3 regions of the Lactobacillus kefiranofaciens genome follow, and region 2 is predicted to be linked to each of the others. Evidence: predicted binding sites of a transcription regulator. Region 2 holds the regulator's gene; each other region holds the start of a gene.
What was found. Region 2 encodes HrcA, which represses chaperone genes, less so after heat shock. Its sites were predicted from a motif close to TTAGCACTCNNNNNNNNNGAGTGCTAA; they were not measured.
Positions count from the first base shown of each region.

Region 1: ICI50_RS07535 (ATP-dependent Clp protease ATP-binding subunit) is a predicted target of HrcA. The motif match lies at 1,666-1,692, and genes of this name have one in related genera.
Region 3: clpP (ATP-dependent Clp endopeptidase proteolytic subunit ClpP) is a predicted target of HrcA. The motif match lies at 1,264-1,290, and genes of this name have one in related genera.

Region 1 is NZ_CP061341.1:1,526,289-1,529,576, forward strand. It holds gene ptsP (phosphoenolpyruvate--protein phosphotransferase) at 1-981, opposite strand, end outside; gene ICI50_RS07525 (phosphocarrier protein HPr) at 981-1,247, opposite strand; gene ICI50_RS07530 (hypothetical protein) at 1,360-1,542, opposite strand; gene ICI50_RS07535 (ATP-dependent Clp protease ATP-binding subunit) at 1,736-3,288, shown strand, end outside.
Region 2 is NZ_CP061341.1:877,925-881,212, reverse strand. It holds gene dnaK (molecular chaperone DnaK) at 1-445, opposite strand, end outside; gene grpE (nucleotide exchange factor GrpE) at 463-1,038, opposite strand; gene hrcA (heat-inducible transcriptional repressor HrcA) at 1,056-2,105, opposite strand; gene ribF (riboflavin biosynthesis protein RibF) at 2,273-3,211, opposite strand; gene truB (tRNA pseudouridine(55) synthase TruB) at 3,232-3,288, opposite strand, start outside.
Region 3 is NZ_CP061341.1:1,462,581-1,465,868, reverse strand. It holds gene whiA (DNA-binding protein WhiA) at 1-593, shown strand, start outside; gene clpP (ATP-dependent Clp endopeptidase proteolytic subunit ClpP) at 643-1,227, opposite strand; gene ICI50_RS07260 (SH3-like domain-containing protein) at 1,420-3,048, shown strand; gene ICI50_RS07255 (APC family permease) at 3,109-3,288, opposite strand, start outside.

The DNA of each region.
Region 1 (3,288 bases), 650 kb from region 2:
GTTCATACCTTCGATAACCTTCTTGTAGGCTTCGAATTGGTCATCTTCGGTTGGGAAGTCTGATGAATCCATGTACAAGAACTCAGTCCTGTACAAACCAACAGCTTCAGCACCGTTTTCATGAACACCTGGCATATCGTTAGGAGTACCAATATTAGCTGCAATAGTAAATTGCTTACCATCAGCAGTTAATGAAGGTTCATCCTTCAACTTCTTCCATTCAGCCTTTTGCTTAAGGAAGTCGTCACCCTTCTTCTTGTAGTCTGTAACTTGATCATCGCTTGGAGCAATAATAGCAGCACCATCAAGACCATCATCGATCAGCATGTCGCCATTCTTAACGTCCTTGGTGATTGAATCAGTACCAACTACAGCTGGTAATTCAAGTGAACGAGCCATAATTGCTGAGTGAGCAGTACGACCACCAACATCAGTGACAAAGCCCTTAACATACTTTTTATTAAGTTGAGCAGTATCACTTGGAGTTAAGTCGTGAGCTACAACAATAACTTCATGATCAATTGAAGCTGGGTTTGGCAATCCCTTACCAAGAAGGTGAGCCATGATACGCTTTGAAACGTCACGTACATCGGCAGCACGTTCTTGCATGTATGGATTATCTGTCATCCCTTCAAAAATTGCGATGAATTTTTGAGCAGTTTCATCAAGAGCAGCTTCTGCATTAATCTTGGAGTTTTTAATTTCATTTTCGATGGCACCAGTGAATTCTGGGTCATTCAAAATCATTAAGTGAGCCTCAAAAACTTGGGCTTCTTCTTCGCCCAAACTTTCCTTAGCAGTATCACGAATTTTTTCAACTTCTGAAGTTGATTCCTTAATAGCATCATTATAACGAGCTACTTCTGAATCAACGTCATCAATTGATGACTTAGTGAATGAAAGATCAGGCTCTACAAGAAGATATGCTGGAGCAATAGCGATACCGTCACTGGCAGCAATTCCTTTTAAAGTTTTGGTCATTATTCAGCTAAACCTTCTTTTTTCATAGTGTCAGCGATTGCGTCTAATGCGTCTTTTTCGTCGTCACCTTCAGCAGTGATAGTAACATCAGCATTTTGACCAACACCAAGTGACATAACACCCATGATTGACTTCAAGTTAACTGACTTGCCATTGTATTCCAAGTTAATGTCTGAACCGAACTTTGAAGCAGCTTGTACTAAAAGAGTAGCTGGACGTGCATGAATACCTGTTTCTGCAATAATGTGAAAATCGCGTTTTTCCATTGTGAATATCTCCTTTAAATTGAAAAATTAAGCTGGTAATAAATACCCATTCGAGTACTAGACTATCATGTTTTTACGGATTAGGCAACAAAAATGTAACAGTTTACATTATTTACTTACCAGTATTGATAGCGGTATATACAATCGCACCGCCTCTTTCAGCCCTACCAGTAATGTATTGTCTTTTACCATAATTACGAATAGTTTTCTGAAGATCGTAGGCATCTTTAGCTTCAACTTTATATTCTTTCAGCTCACCGGAAACCAATTGATCTAGAATTTTTTGATAATCCAAAAATATCACCACACTTTTAAGATTTTATAATTTTTTTACTCTTTATTCTACTATTTATATTGATTTTTCTAAAATATTAATATTTTCGTATCATTTTTCTTGTAAAAAGTAAGTATTAGATGCTTAGCACTTGACTATAAAGAGTGCTAATAATATAATTTTGTTACAGTTTAAAAGAAAGGCGGTAATGTATTTGCTTTGCCAAAATTGTCATAAGCGGCCTGCCTCTATTCATCTTTTTACCAAGGTGAATGGCCAAAGCCGTGAAATTAGTTTATGTCAACACTGTTATCAAGAATTAAGAAATCAACAAGGAAATCTAGGAAATATGAATAACGATAATAATGAATTTTTTGGCGACTTTGATGACTTATTCAACGCATTAAACGGAAATAATAACAATGCCGCAAATAATAATATGCGGGGCGAAGGCCCTAGAATGCAAATGGGTGGTGGTGCCGGCAATGGCGGTCAAGGTGGTAAAAGCCTGCTTGACCAATATGGTACCGATTTAACCGCTCTTGCTAAGAAAGGCAAAATTGATCCAGTAATTGGTCGAGATAAAGAAATCGCTCGGGTAATCGAAATCTTAAATAGAAGAACTAAAAATAATCCTGTCTTAATCGGTGAAGCCGGTGTCGGTAAAACTGCCGTAGTTGAAGAATTAGCACAAGAAATTGTTGATGGTTCTGTCCCAGCAAAATTACAAGATAAGAAAATTATTTCATTAAATGTCGTATCACTTGTTCAAGGTACGGGAATCCGTGGTCAATTTGAACAGAGAATGGAGCAATTAATCAAGGAATTGCAACAACGCGATGATATCATCCTCTTCATTGATGAAATTCATGAAATTGTCGGTGCTGGGAACGCAGAAGGTGGTATGGACGCAGGCAATATCATTAAACCCGCTTTGGCCCGTGGTGAATTGCAATTAGTCGGTGCAACCACGATTAAAGAATACCGTGATATTGAAAAAGATTCTGCTTTAGCACGGAGATTCCAACCTGTTGAAGTTAAAGAACCTTCCATTGATGAAACAATTAAGATTCTAAAAGGTATTCAAAAGCGCTACGAAGATTATCACCACGTTCGTTACACTGATGAAGCAATCGAATCAGCTGCAAAATTATCTTCGCGCTACATTCAAGACAGATTCTTGCCTGATAAAGCCATTGACTTACTTGATGAAGCTGGCTCTAGAATGAACTTAACCATCCCTTATATTGATAAGGATAAAGTTCAAGAAAGAATTAACGCTGCTGAGCAACTTAAAGAAGAAGCATTAAAGAGTGAAGATTATGAAAAAGCTGCCTACTACCGTGATCAAATTGAAAAATACGAAAAGATGAAGGATCAAAAAGTTGACCCTGATAAATCTCCGATTATTACCAATAAGGTCATGAATAAGATCGTGGAAGAAAAAACTGGCATCCCTGTAGGCGATATCCAAAAACAAGAGGAAAATCAGTTGCAGAATTTGGCTACTGATTTAAAGGCGCATGTAATTGGACAAGATAAGGCAGTTGAAAAAGTTGCCCGTGCCATTCGTCGTAACAGAATTGGTTTCAACAAGTCTGGCCGACCAATTGGCTCTTTCCTCTTTGTTGGTCCAACTGGTGTCGGTAAGACGGAATTAGCTAAGCAATTGGCTAAGCAAATGTTTGGCTCAGAGAATGCCATGATTCGATTTGATATGTCTGAATACATGGAACAATACTCAGTTTCCAAGTTAATCGGCTCCGC
Region 2 (3,288 bases):
CAGTTGGTTCATTGATAATTCTTTGAACATTAAGACCAGCGATCTTACCAGCATCCTTAGTAGCTTGACGTTGAGCATCGTTGAAGTAAGCTGGAACAGTAATAACTGCATCCTTAACTTCTTCACCCAAGTAGTCTTCTGAAAACTTCTTGATGTATTGCAAAATAAATGCTGAAATTTCTTGTGGTGTGTATTCCTTATCGCCAACCTTTACCTTGTAATCAGCTTCACCCATGTGACGCTTAATTGAAACAATGGTATTAGGGTTAGTAATAGCTTGACGCTTAGCAACTTCACCTACTTGAATTTCGCCATCTTTAAATGCAACTACTGATGGAGTCGTACGATTACCTTCTGGGTTAGTAATAATCTTTGGTTCTTTACCTTCAAGAACCGCAACTGCTGAGTTAGTAGTCCCAAGGTCAATCCCAATAACTTTTGACATATAATAAACTTCCTCTCTTATTGAGCAACAACAACCATTGCTGGTCTTAATGTACGATCTTTATATTGATATCCTTTTTGTAAAACTTGAACGACGTGGTCTTTTTGATCATCATTTTTGGCAGCTACAGTTTGAACTGCTTGATGCAATGTCGGATCAAATTTAACGCCTTCAGCATCAATCTCAACTACACCGTGATCTTTCATTGCCTTAACAAGTGAATCAAGGGTCATTTGTACGCCCTTCTTTAATTGCTTGGATACATCATCATCGGCCTTAACGCTTAAAGCTCTTTCTAAATTATCCATTGCAGGTAAAATATCTTTAGCTAAGCTTTGAGATTCATACTTAATAAGTTGCGCGCTCTCTTTCGAATAGCGGTTTTGCATATTTTGAATTTCTGCTTCACTACGCAAATACTTATCTTCTAGTTCTTTATTATTCTTTTGTAACTTTTCGATTTCAGTGGTTAACTTTGCACTGTCATCTTTTTTAGTCTCTTCTTTTTTAGCTTTTGCCTTAGCCTTTTTCTTTTTAGGAGCAACATCTTTTTCATCCAAATTCTTTTCACTTGGAAATTCTTCTTTACTCACGGCTAACCTCCTTTAATCTATTGAAATTTTCCATAATAATCGAGCAATTTCCTGGCTAGCTCGTTTCTAAAATATTCAAGTAGCCCGATCATTTGTGAATACGGCATGTTAGTTGGACCAAGTAAAGCAATTGTTCCTTTTCCATGATTACCAACACTATATTCTGCAGTTAATAGGCTATAGTTCTTCAGTAAGTCATTAGGCAACTCCGACCCCAACGTAACCTTGACCGGAAACTTAGCATCCTTGGTCACTGGACTAGTTGTCATTAATTCCGAGATTAGATCATTTTGATCAACTAATTCATAGAGAGATCGAATATCTTTAATATCCTTTTCTGAAGTATTGTTTAAAAGATTAATTTGCCCATCAACATACATCTGTTCACTAGCTGCATCCTTTAAAACATCTTCTACTAAATCCAGCAGTTCACTTGAATGCTCTCCACCAATCTGGTGTGAAGTAAGACTTTTGAGCAAAGTTGGCGAAATATCTTTTAAGCTTTTGCCTACTAGCTCATCATTAATCATCCTTACTGCCTTTTCAATCTCATCCCCATGAATATTATGTGGTAACGCATAGACTTGATTCTTAACGTTTCCATCACTCGTTACTAAAATTGCCATTACTTGTCTGTTAGACAAAGGAACAATTCTAAAACCAGTTACAGTAACATCATGACTCTCAGGTCCTTCCGCAAATGCTGTATAATTAGTTAAATCCGAAAGAATCTTGGCAGCTTCTTGAACTATTTCATTAACTTGATGAAATGGTCGATCTAATTGATAAACTATTTGATTATAAACTGATTCAGGAAGTTGAAGCGGCTCAACCAAATTATCAAGGTAATAACGATATCCCTCACTTGAAGGAACACGACCACTCGAAGAATGTGTCTTTTCAATTAAGCCTTGATCTTCAAGTACTGCCATCTCATTACGAATAGTAGCACTTGAAACCTTAATTGGAAGTTGCTTCATCACTGTCTTAGAACCAACAGGCTCATGCTTATGAGTAAAATCCTGAATAATTGTTTTTAATATTAATTCTTGACGTTCGGTCAACATAAGTATCGCCCTCACTTTTAGCACTCGTTTCTCTCAGGTGCTAACAGATTCTATTATACTAAAAACTAGCAGCATTTCAAGTAGAGTGCTAATTATTTTCCATTTTTTCTGTTATTTTGCACAAAAAGATCTGCATCCCTTAATCTGATGCAGATCTTTTCTCCTATCTAATCATGTTGTTTAGCAAAATAAGCTTTTATTTCTCTTTGATCTTTTTCTAGTTGCTTTTTTAACTCAGTCAAATTAGCAAATTTAACTTCACCGCGAGTATATTTATACCACTCAATTTTCATTGGTTTACCATATACATCTTCATCAAAATCAAAAATATTAGACTCAATATAAATTTTTTTAGCTTGATTAATCGTAACGTTATAACCAACACTAGTCATCGACTCATACCAAGTATTATTAACCATAGTCTTAGTTGCATAAACTCCAATTTTAGGCACCACTTTGTGCTCTGCCCAAACTAAATTAGCAGTTGGAAAGCCTAGCTTATGTCCATTACGTTTACCATGTCCAATAATTCCGCTCATTACATAATGATGCCCCATTAATTCGTAAGCTAATTCCATCTTGCCATCTCTAATAGCTTGACGAATTTCAGTAGAACCAATCTTTTTTCCCGCAAAAATTTGCTTAGGCATAACTTCAATGTCAAATCTACCTTGAGCATATTTTGGCAAAGTAGCCATATTAGCTATATTTTTATCACCATATGTATAGTCAAAACCTGCTACCACTGTATCCGCATTTAGCTTAATAATTACCTGATCTACAAAATCTTGTGGTTTAATCTTACTAAAGTCTTTAGTAAATGGCAAAACAGCTAAATAGTTTACGCCTAATTCAGCCATTTTATCTGCTTTTTCTTCTAAAGTTTCTAAATATTTAAAATCTTTCTTATTAGCATAAATTTCTTTAGGATGACGATTAAAAGTAAGTACTACTAGCGGTAGGTCCTTTTTCTGAGCTATTTTTTTAGCACGCGTAATTAAACGCTGATGACCTAGATGAACTCCATCAAAGAACCCTAATGCAAGTACAACTTTTGAAGATAAAATATTTTCTTTAACTGGATAAGTTAAATGAACGGTTTTCACAGTTAATTCCTTCGTTTCAATTATTCATTTTGCAGCAACATTAATTTCGGACGATATAAATTACCTTTACTTTCATA
Region 3 (3,288 bases), 580 kb from region 2:
CCGAAAGAATCATGGATTCTCGTGAAGGTGCGATGTCTTATTTGCGCGGAGCTTTTTTAGCAGGAGGAAGCGTTAATAACCCGGAGACTAGTCGCTATCATTTAGAAATTTATTCAACCTATGAGGATCATAATGAAGATCTGGCTACATTAATGAATAAATATTTTTATTTAAATGCTAAAATTATTAAACGACGCAGTGGATATATCGTCTATCTTAAAGAAGCAGAAAAAATTGGCGACTTTTTGCATATCGTTGGTGCTTTAAATGCGATGCTTAATTTTGAGGATTTAAGAATCATGCGTGATATGCGTAATTCAGTTAATCGCTTAGTAAATTGTGATACAGCTAATATGAAAAAAACAGCTTCTGCTTCCGCAAAACAGGTGGAAGACATTCAGTTAATTCAACAGGAAAAAGGTTTGGATGATTTACCAGAGAAGTTGCAAGTCTTAGCCCGTTTTCGATTAGCTCATCCCGAGTTGACCTTAAAGGAAGTAGCTGATAAATTGCCTGATGGTCCAATTTCTAAGTCTGGCGTTAATCATCGATTTAAAAAGCTACATGAATTAGCTGATAATTTGCGGGTGTAGAAAAAAAGAGGTTCATTTTTGAACCTCTTTTTGAATAACGAAGATTTAATTATTTTTTCTTGTTAACCATAATATCGTCAATTAAGCCGTATTCCTTAGCTTGCTCAGCAGTTAAGTAGTTGTCACGTTCGGTATCTTTTTGAATCTTTTCTAGTGGTTGACCAGTAGTTTCATGCAAAATCTCGTTGATCTTCTTCCGACTCTTCAGGATTTCATTAGCTGCAATCTGGATATCAGTCTGTTGTCCTTGGGCACCACCTAATGGTTGGTGAATCAAGACAGTTGAATTAGGTAAAGCAAAACGCTTGCCCTTGGTACCGCTAGTTAAAAGAATGGATGCCATTGAAGCAGCCATCCCAATAGCAATAGTGGAAACATCGGATTTAATAAAGTTCATCGTATCCATGATGGCTAAACCGGAAGTAATGACACCACCTGGTGAATTAATGTAAAGGGAAATGTCCTTGGTGTTGTCTTGGGCATCCAAGAAGAGCAATTGAGCAATGATGGAGTTAGCCATTTGGTCATTAATCTCACCACTAAGCATGATGATTCTATCTTTTAGCAAACGTGAGTAAATGTCATATGCACGTTCACCACGAGCAGTTTGTTCAATAACTGTAGGTACTAGCATATATCTGCCTCCTAAATTTTTTAATTCGTTGTTTAATTAGCACTCATTCAAGTACAGTGCTAATTAAATCACTTCGTAATAAAAGTGTCAAATAAAGACGCTCACTTGTATTGAAAATGTATTTTAGAAGATTACTCTTATATATTATAATAAAATAGTAAAATATAAATTATTATAGTATGGAGGATAGGCTTGAGATATTCGAAGAAAATTTTAACCGCGACGTCAGCGGTAGCACTCAGTGTTGGATTGTTAATGGGTTATGCTAATCCAGTGTCTGCAGCTAAGACTTCAACCACTAAGACTAGTAAGGATAGCACAGCAAAAGATAGTGAAAAGAAAGCATCTACACAGACCAGTACTTCTTATGACTTGATGGTTAAAGTGGGTAGCGGCAAGAGTTATCCTGTTTATAAAAAGATTGCTAAGGGTAAGCCAGTTGGTAAGAAGATTGCGGATGCAAGCAATTATCAATATGCTCATATTCAATCTGATCAGAGTATTAAGACTAGTAATGCGACTTATTGGAGAATTTATGTAAATGGCCGTAAGGTGGGTTACGTTAACCAAAATTGGTTTACTAGAAATACTATTGCAGTTCCTAAGACTGTAACCTTAGTTAGAAACAGTCATTCCGTATTTGACCCTAGCGATGCAATTAGTTATGTGACTAACTATATGGGAACAGTTATTGACAATCAAGATGTTACTATCTCTGAAGATGGAATTGATTGCTCAGAACCAGGTACTTACCATGTGAAATATAGTTATGGTAGTGCTAAAGCTACTGTTAAGGTAACTGTAAGAAAAAGTACTAAAGAAGGCGTTGCTGATGCAGATAGCGTCACGGCTAAGCCATTTAGTGGTAATTTGAAATCATGGAAGAAATATTATGGTAGTTCAGCTAATTATGTAACTAAGACTGATTTTGCCCCAGATAAATCTAAGCATACCTACAATAGTGAAGGTAGTAGATTAACCTTTAGAACGCGTTTCTTCCAGCCAGTACTATTAAGTGTAGCTAGAGATATTGATGATGACGATTTAATTAACCGTGTAGGTCATATTCCAGAAGGTATTACAATGTCTAATGGCTGGCTTTACACTAGCTTATTAAGCAAGACAAACGTTGCCAATGGTCATATCGTAGGCTATAACTTAAATCATTTGACTAATGCATTTAATGGGCAATACTTACTTGATATGTCACACAAGAAATTCAATTCTTATGTGAAAAATATTAAGGTAAGTCCATATATTCCAGTTGGTCACGGTCAGGCAATGGGATCAACTAAGAAGTACATTTATGTAATCAACAATGATAATAAGACTTCTTACAAGAGCAATGCTTCAGAAGAATTGATTCAGATCCGTAAGAGTGATATGTGTATCAACAAGATCTGGACATTTAAGTGCTGGAATGGTAATGATTCAGAAGGTCGTTATTTCAAGAATGGCGTAATTGTTGATGATCACAAGATGTATACTACTACTTACAATAAGGATAAGCATCAAACTGAATACTGGGAATTCAACCGTAAAGGTGATAACTGGTATCCAATTATGTTAGGTGCAACTAAGACTGGTATTGTTTCAAATACTTACACTCAAGGCTTTGCTTATGATCTTAAGAATGATAACTTCTATTTAGCATTTAATGATGTAATTGCTAAGATTGCCAAAGATGGTGAAGTTAAAGATACTTATCAATTCCATACTGGTCGTGAGATCGAAGGTATTGCAGTTGAAAATAATCGTCTTTACACTAACTTAGCTCAGCGTGCTGAATTATTGGAAAGTACTCAAAAGTTAACTAAGTAATTAGTTTTTACAATAAAAATAGCGGTGCATCACGCACCGCTATTTTTATTGCACTAATTATTAATTAGCCTTAGATTCTTGATACTTTTTAATTCCCGGTAAAATCAAGCCTAAAACAATTAAGATAATTGGTGTGATAATGTTTAGGAATAAAGTAAATGGATCTGGTGAGTAAATCCCAAAGATACAGCAAGCAGCAGTAACTAGGAAACACCAGATACCGGCAGTATAGGCTAGGCC